DNA from 2 places in the Kitasatospora sp. NPDC101155 genome. Region 2 is predicted to be linked to the other one. Evidence: predicted binding sites of a transcription regulator. Region 2 holds the regulator's gene; the other holds the start of a gene.
The links. The regulator HspR, encoded in region 2, represses chaperone genes until heat shock. The targets are predictions, from matches to a motif close to TTGAGNNNNNNNNNCTCAA.

Region 1: a site for HspR is predicted at 1,451-1,469, ahead of lon (endopeptidase La). Genes of this name have one in related genera too.

The regions. Positions count from the first base shown of each region.
Region 1 is NZ_JBIWPN010000006.1:254,614-259,026, forward strand. It holds gene ACIRYZ_RS11965 (rhomboid-like protein) at 530-1,321, shown strand; gene lon (endopeptidase La) at 1,492-3,906, shown strand; gene ACIRYZ_RS11975 (GtrA family protein) at 3,951-4,413, shown strand, end outside.
Region 2 is NZ_JBIWPN010000001.1:299,929-304,341, reverse strand. It holds gene grpE (nucleotide exchange factor GrpE) at 1-246, shown strand, start outside; gene dnaJ (molecular chaperone DnaJ) at 393-1,547, shown strand; gene ACIRYZ_RS01475 (heat shock protein transcriptional repressor HspR) at 1,555-2,082, shown strand; gene ACIRYZ_RS01470 (helix-turn-helix domain-containing protein) at 2,304-3,302, shown strand; gene ACIRYZ_RS01465 (hypothetical protein) at 4,008-4,413, shown strand, end outside.

The DNA of each region.
Region 1 (4,413 bases), on a different contig from region 2:
CCACCTGTGGGGATGGCGGGGCTCCGCTCGTAGTCTTGTTCCGTCGTGGACTGTGCCGGGTCCGCCGTCCCGTCGCGCGCCCAGGAGAGCGGAGGACGGGTGGTTCCCCGTCCACGTCTCCCGCGCACATCGCAGCGTACGGACAGCGGATGCTTTCCGGCAGGTGGACCGGACGTTTCCGGCCCGTGGGCCGGCTGTCCGGCCGCCCGCGGGCCCACTGCACGAGTGGGCACGGGCCGATACCTTACCCGGCGAATTTTCACTGCGTAACGGTGCGTATGCAGTCGAGTTGACGCCAAGTCGCCGGTCAGAGGCCCTACTGACGCGTCAATCAGAAGAAGGTCTGGACCAATATCGGTAATCCGGCCGGTTTCGGGGTCGACGGCCTTCACGGGCTTTTCTCAGCTGCCTCTCAGAACCTCGACGTACCGTGGCCACGACAACGCTCCGCCGGGTGGAATCAGGGCCCCGCGCCGGTACGTTGGGCTGCGGCGAGGACCGACGGCTGCGGGCGTGGAGCGGAGGCGGCATGGCTGGACTGCGGCGTGACGCCGACGGGAGCGCGGCCGCGCGGGTGCCGTACGGAATGCTCCGCCACGGGCTGCGCACCGGTGTCTTCGAGTGGTTGCTGGAGCGGGTTCCGACACCTCGGCGCAACCCCTTCACGCTCGGATATCTCGCCGTGGTGGGCGCCACCACGACCTTCGCCACGCTCGCCGATCCGGAACTCGTCCAGCGGCTGCAGGAGGCCTCCAGTTCGGACGGCCACAACCTGCTCCAGCATCCTTTGCGCGCTCTTGTGTTGAGTGGGTTCTGGGTCGCCGGAAACGTGTGGATGCCGTACCTGTGGGGCTTCGCCTTCACCCTCGCGCCGCTGGAGCGCAGGGTCGGACCGGCCCGGGCGGCGGCGGTGTTCGCGATCGGGCACGTGTCCGCGACGCTGCTCTCCCAGGGGGTGGTGATCACCGCGGTGGAGACCGGGCGAATGGCGCCCGAGGCGATGGACTACCTGGACATCGGGGTCAGCTACGGCGTGCTCGCCTGCCTGGGTGCGGTGGCCGGGCTGCTGCCCCGGCGCGGGCGGCTGCTGGCGCTGGGCGGCGCCGGGCTGATGATCGCCCAGCAGATCGCCACCGAGAAGGACGTGGTCACGGCCGTGGGGCACCCGGCCGCGGTGCTCGCCGGAGTCGCGCTGTGGCGCTGGCTGCGCGGGGCCGAGCGGCGCCGGCCCCGGCCGCGCCGGCGCTCGGCGACGGTCCCGGCGGCCGGATCGGCCCCCGCCGCGGTGCACGTCGGCGCGCGGCCGTCCGCCGCGCGCTGACCGACCGGCCGCCCCCGTCGGGCCGGCCTTTCCCCGCGCTTTTGACGATGCCGTCCGCCGGGTCGTCCCGTGGCCTCCCTGTTCGCTCATGGCGAACAAGGCGCCGGGAACATTCGGTGGGCGCCAAGCCTTAGTCAGGTCGGCTCAAGTTCGCTGACTGGGGAGAGATCATGGCATCGACGTCCACTCCGCTCACCCTGCCCGTACTGCCGCTCGACGACGAGGTCGTGCTCCCGGGCATGGTCGTCCCGCTGGACCTGAAGGACACCGAGGTGCGCGCCGCCGTCGAGGCCGCCCGCGCCGCGGCCACCGGCTCCGGCAAGCCGCAGGTCCTGCTGGTCCCGCGGGTGGACGGCTCGTACGCGGCGGCCGGCACGCTGGCCACCGTGGAGCAGGTCGGCCGCCTGGCGGACGGCCCCAACACCGCCGGGCAGCCGGTGGCGCTGGTGCGCGCCGTGCGCCGGGTCCGGATCGGGGTCGGCACCACCGGCCCCGGCGCCGCCCTCTGGGTGGAGACCACGCCGTTCCGGGAGTCCTCGGTCGGCACGCCGGTGGCCGGGCGGGCCGCCGAGCTCGTCAAGGAGTACAAGGCGCTGTCCACCCAGTGGCTGCGCAAGCGCGGCGCCTGGCAGATCGTCGACCGGGTGGCCCAGATCGAGGGCGTCGGCGAACTCGCCGACAACATCGGCTACGCGCCCTTCGTCACCGCCGAGCAGAAGCTCAAGGTGCTGCTGGAGGCCGACCAGGTCGCCCGCCTGGAGTACGCGCTGACCCTGCTGCGCGACCACCTCGCCGAGGAGGAGGTCAACGACACCATCCGCAAGGACGTCGAGGAGGGCGTGGCCAAGCAGCAGAAGGAGTTCCTGCTCCGCCGCCAGTTGGAGGCCGTCCGCAAGGAGCTCGCCGAGCTGAACGGCGACCCGGCCGACGAGGAGGGCGACTACCGCGCCCGGGTCGAGGCCGCCGACCTGCCCGGGAAGGTGCGGGAGGCGGCGCTCAAGGAGGTGGACAAGCTGGAGCGCGCGTCCGACCAGTCCCCCGAGGGCTCGTGGATCCGCACCTGGCTGGACACCGTCCTGGAGCTGCCCTGGAACGAGCGCACCGAGGACGCGTACGACATCTCCGGCGCCCGCGCCGTGCTGGACGCCGACCACGCCGGGCTGACCGACGTCAAGGACCGGATCGTCGAGTACCTGGCCGTCCGCAAGCGCCGCGCCGACCAGGGGCTCGGGCTGGTCGGCGGCCGCCGGGGAGGCGCGGTGCTGGCCCTGGTCGGGCCCCCCGGGGTCGGTAAGACGTCGCTCGGGGAATCGGTGGCCCGCGCCATGGGCCGCAAGTTCGTCCGGGTCGCGCTCGGCGGCGTCCGGGACGAGGCCGAGATCCGCGGCCACCGGCGCACCTACGTCGGCGCGCTGCCCGGCCGGCTGGCGCGGGCGATCAAGGAGGCCGGCTCGATGAACCCGGTCGTCCTGCTCGACGAGATCGACAAGGTCGGCTCCGACTACCGGGGCGACCCGGCCGCCGCCCTGCTGGAGGTGCTGGACCCGGCGCAGAACCACACCTTCCGGGACCACTACCTGGAGGTCGAGCTCGACCTGTCCGACGTCGTCTTCCTCGCCACCGCCAACGTGCTGGAGGCCATCCCCGAGCCGCTGCTCGACCGGATGGAGCTGGTCCGGCTCGACGGCTACACCGAGGACGAGAAGGTCGTCATCGCCCGCGACCATCTGCTCCCGCGCCAGCTGGAGAAGGCCGGCCTCGGCGACGGGCAGGTCAGCGTGGACGAGGAGGCGCTGCGCAGGCTCGCCGGGGAGTACACCCGGGAGGCGGGCGTGCGCACCCTGGAGCGCTCGATCGCCAGGGTGCTGCGCAAGATCGCCGCACAGGCCGAGCTGGGCGAGCGCGAGCTGCCCGCCACGGTCGGCGCGCAGGACCTGCGCGCCCTGATCGGCCGGCCGCACCACGTGCCGGAGTCCGCCCAGGAGCCCGCCGAGCGACGCACCGCCGTCCCCGGCGTGGCCACCGGCCTCGCGGTCACCGGCGCCGGCGGCGACGTCCTCTACATCGAGGCCTCGCTGGCCGACGCCGAGACCGGCGGCACCGGGCTGACGCTGACCGGGCAGCTGGGCGACGTGATGAAGGAGTCCGCGCACATCGCGCTCTCCTTCCTGCGCTCGCGCGGGGCCGAGCTGGAACTGCCGGTCACCTCGCTGCGCGACCGCGGCGTCCACCTGCACGTCCCGGCCGGGGCCGTCCCCAAGGACGGGCCGAGCGCCGGCATCACCATGACCACGGCGCTGGCCTCGCTGCTCTCCGGCCGCAAGGTGCGCACCGACGTGGCGATGACGGGCGAGGTGTCGCTGACCGGGCGGGTGCTGCCGATCGGCGGGGTGAAGCAGAAGCTGCTCGCCGCCGACCGGGCCGGGGTCACCACGGTGATCATCCCCAAGCGCAACGAGGCCGACCTGGACGACGTCCCGGCCGAGGTGCTGGAGCGGCTCACCGTCCACCCGGTGTCGGATGTACGGGAGGTGCTGAAGCTGGCCCTGGAGCCGGCCGAGGTGCTGGTCGCCGCCGCGGCGTAGCGCTCGCCAGGGCCGACGGCATCTCCGCGTGCCACACTGCGGAGATGCCGTCCCCCACGCAGCGCGTCCTGGCCCGGGTGCCGGCCCGGCTGCGCCCGCTTCTGCTGCGGCACCGCCGGCTGGTGAAGTTCCTGGTGGTCGGCGGCGGCTGCTTCGTGCTCACCGCGGTGATCGACGTCGGGCTCAAGTTCACCGTCCTGGAGCACAAGCCGGTGGTCGCGCTGACGGTGGCGACGGTGATCGCCACCGTCGTCTCCTACGCGCTCAACCGACGCTGGGCCTTCCGCACCGACGGATGCGGGCGGGAGGCCCTGCTGTTCTTCCTGGTCAGCGCGGTGGCGATCGGAGTCAACGACGTTCCGCTGGCGCTCTCCCGGTACGCCCTGGACCTGCGCGAGCCGTACGTCGACCCGCTCACCCAGGAGTTCGCCGACTTCCTCAGCGGGATGGTCGTCGGGACCTTCGTCGCGATGCTGTTCCGCTTCTGGGCGGTGCGGCGGTGGGTCT
Region 2 (4,413 bases):
GGCAAGGAGGGCGAGCCCTTCGACCCGACCCAGCACGAGGCGCTGATGCACAGCTACTCCTCGGACGTCACCGAGGACACCTGCGTGCAGATCCTCCAGCCCGGCTACCGCATCGGCGAGCGGATCATCCGCCCGGCGATGGTCGCCGTGGCGGAGCCCCAGCCGGGCACCCAGACGACGTCCGCCCCGGACGCCGAGGCGAAGTCCGCCGACGCGGACACGTCCGACGGTGGCTCGGACAGCTGACAACCTGTGACAGCTGACAACCAGTGCGCTGCGGAGTCGTACGCCGGCCAACACGGCGGCCGGCTCCGCAGCGCGTTGTCAACGGCTCTTCTTCCAGTTGCCGTTGACAGCGCAGTGACGATGGACATCGGGAGGTGGCGGAGGCCATGAGCGGCAAGGACTTTGTCGAGAAGGACTACTACAAGGTCCTCGGCGTGCCCAAGGACGCCACCGCCACCGAGATCAAGAAGACCTACCGCAAGCTGGCGCGCGAGTTCCACCCGGACGCGAACAAGGGCGACGCCAAGGCCGAGGAGCGCTTCAAGGACATCTCCGAGGCGTACGACGTCCTCTCCGACGAGAAGCGCCGCAAGGAGTACGACGAGGCCCGCAGCCTCTTCGCCAACGGCGGCTTCCGCACCGGCGGCCCCGGCACCGGCAGCTACAGCTTCGACTTCGGCGACCTCTTCAGCGGTAACCAGGGCGGCGGCGGTGGCGGCGGGCTCGGCGACGTCTTCGGCGGCCTGTTCAACCGCGGCGGCCCCCGGCAGGCCCAGCCCCGGCGCGGCGCCGACGTCGAGACCGAGGTGACGCTCTCCTTCGAGGAGGCGGTGGACGGCGCGACCGTCCCGCTGCGGATGACCAGCCAGGCCCCCTGCCGCGTCTGCAACGGCACCGGCGCCAAGTCCGGCACCACCCCGCGGGTCTGCCCGACCTGCGTCGGCGCCGGCACCGTCAGCCGCGGCCAGGGCGCCTTCGCGCTGTCCGAGCCGTGCAAGGACTGTCGCGGCCGGGGCATGATCGTCGACGACCCGTGCACCGACTGCCACGGCAGCGGCCGGGCCACCTCGGCCCGCACCATGCAGGTCCGCATCCCGGCCGGCGTCCAGGCCGACCAGCGGATCCGGCTCAAGGGCAAGGGCGCCCAGGGCGAGCGCGGCGGCCAGCCCGGCGACCTCTACGTCACCGTCCACGTCGACCCGCACCCGGTGTTCGGCCGCAAGGGCGACAACCTGACCGTCACCGTCCCGGTCACCTTCCCCGAGGCGGCCCTCGGCGCCACCATCGAGGTACCCACGCTCGGCGGCCCCGCCGTCAAGCTCAAGCTGCCCCCGGGCAGCGCCAACGGTCTCACCATGCGCGCCCGCGGCAAGGGCGCCACCCGCAAGGACGGCACCCGCGGCGACCTCCTCGTCACCGTCGAGGTCGTGGTACCTCAGCACGTCGACGGCGACGCGCTGAACGCCCTGGAGCAGTACCGCGAGGCCACCGCCTCCGACGACCCGCGAGCCGCCCTCTTCCGGGCGGCGAAGGGAGCGTGACGACCAGATGTCCCCGAACCCGATGACCCCCGACAGCCCGATCGGCCCCGGCCTCGGCGAGGGCCTTCCCGGCGACGGCCCCCGCCGCACCCGGCGCACCGCCGCGGCCCCGCCGCAGTACGTGCTCACCGAGGAAACCCCGGTGTACGTCATCTCGGTCGCCGCCGAGCTGTCCGGCCTGCACCCGCAGACCCTGCGCCAGTACGACCGCCTCGGCCTGGTCTGCCCCGACCGCACCGCCGGCCGCGGCCGCCGCTACTCCGCCCGCGACATCCAGCAGCTGCGGGAGGTCCAGCGGCTCTCCCAGGACGAGGGCATCAACCTGGCCGGCATCAAGCGGATCATCGAGCTGGAGAACCAGGTCACCGCCCTCCAGGCCCGCATCACCGAGCTGGTCGACTCGCTCGAAGGCGCCGCCACCGCGTTCCAGCAGCGCGAGGCCGCCGTCCACGCCTCCTACCGCCGCGACCTCGTCCCGTACCAGCCCCCCACCCCTCAGTCCAGCGCCCTCGTCGTCTGGCGCCCCAAGCGCTGACCCGGGGCACTGCTCACCTCGCCAGCCGCCGGCTCCCTCCTGTTCGGGGGGTGCCGGCGGCTCGGTGTTGGTGAGAGAGTGCTGGTTTCGGAGCAACTGCCGGGCGCCTTGGCGGCCTTCATTTGACCTGAGCATCGGATCGCGGTCTCGGATTAAGATCCCTGAGGCTGCGGACTTCAGTCGCGTTGACTAGTTGTCCGGTCGACGACAAGGAGCCGAAAGTGAGTGATCGAGAGCACCTGGTGAACAGCCACGGTCGATCGCCGATCCTGTCTCCCGGCGCCCGCACGCTGTACCTCAAAGCGTTGGCGGGAAACGGCCGGCTCACCAGGGATACCTGCTCTCAGGAGGAGGGTGAGGCCATCCAGGAGTTGCTGGGACTCGGACTTCTGATATCGGACAACGACGAGCCCGGGTCATTGTTCGCCGCCGACCCTGAAAAACTTGCCGCCAGCCTGAGCTCAACTTGGCAGCGCCAGGCTCTCGACCTCTTGTCCCGCGCGGTTTCAATTCCGGGTGAATTGACAGATCTGGCGGAGGCATTTCACACGCCGGACCAGAGCGGCGGCCCCATCGAGTACGTTCAGGGCCGGGCGGTGATTAACCAACGGCTACAACAGGCCATGGCCAACGGCATGACCGAAGGTCTCGCCATGCAGCCTGGAGGGCCACGCCCATCCGAAATGCTGACTTCATTCCTGAAACGGGATCTCGACATCATTCGAACCGGTGCGTCGATGCGGTCGATCTACAACGCGAGCACCCGCTACCACCAACCCACCAGGGACTATGTCGCCACACTCGCCAAGGAGGGGTGGCAGTTCCGGACCCTGGACGAGCCGTACACGCGACTGCTGATCTTTGATCGACGGCTCGCCGTCATTCCAATCGCCGGTGACAATCTGGCCGCTTTCGTCCATGACGCGGCAGTGGTCAACTATCTCGCTCAAGAGGTTTTCGAACGGAACTGGAGCAGAGCCCTGGATTTCGAGGGCGACCGCACCGTACCCCAGCAGGTGGTTTCACAGCTCCGACAGACGATCATCGACCTACTGCTGTCCGGAACGAATCACCGAGTCATCGCACGGCGACTCGGCATCAGCGAACGGACCCTGGCCAGGCACATCGCGGAAATGCGCGAGGAGTACAACGTCGACTCGCTCTTCCAGCTCGGCTACGTGCTCGGGCACGCCGCAAAGGCGGATCGCGCAGGCCACTGACACCGTGACCTGAGGCTCCTCCGCGGACACGGAATGGCAGCGGCCCAATACGGGCGGCGCCTGTCAGTCGCGCCGCCGGTTCACGGGACACCGACGGAAGCCGGGGGACGGTACGCCCAGGCCGATGGGCCATTCGGCGTGCACAGGAGACCTGGCGTTCCGTCCGCCTGCCGGCCGAGCAATCCGGTCACGGGCCGGCCCTACCAGTGAAAGTCGTCAGCCACCGTCTCCGCCCCGACAACAGCAACGGTCGCACGGCCATGCGCCATCCCAAAGGGCCCATAACCTCCGATGGAGACACCAGCGGCCACAAGGAAAGCGCCCACTACCGTGGACAGCGCAGCCTTACGGACAAGTCGGCGCATACGGGACATGGACCCACCCTCTTCCTCTCAAGTCCGCAAGTTGGACTAATAGCACTAGCGTCCACATGATGCCGCATGCCTTGCTCCAGTGTCACCTGTCGACCAACAGAGCGAGCGTCATCTCTCTGCCAGGCATCCAGATGCCAGGGCGGACCGCTGGACGAAGCCATCACCGCTGATAGACGATCAGTTCGCTCCCGATGGTCCCATGCAGCCGGAAGACTTGCCGCTGTACCGTCAAATTTCCTTCCTGCTTAACCATCGGATTCCTTGAAGCAGCAACTAAACACGCCTACCGGCACCGCCTCCTCCACCCGGTCGGCCTTCCCCCGGAGTCGACATGACCGAGCCCTACCTGCGTCACCACGACAGCCAGGCCCCTGAGGGTCGGCGTGCACGTGTATTCCTGGCCGCGCCGCTGATGCGGCTGACCGGCCCGGCCGACAGCGTGGTGACCCTCGCCAGCCGGACGCGGCTGACGACGCTCCGCACCACCCTGCTCCGCAGCGGCGCCGCCGTGTACAGCGCGCACCACAGCGACGCCTGGACCGTCGCCGGCCGCGCGCCCGAGCCCCGGGTGCCGTCCGACTTCCGCGCCCTGCAGTCCGCGGACCTGGTCTTCGCCTACGTCGGTGCCCCGCTCTCGGCCGGGGTGAGCCTGGAGCTGGGCTGGGCGTCGGCCCTGCGGAAGCCGATCGTCCTGCTCGTCGACGAGGCGATCACCCACAACCCGCTGATCGCCACCA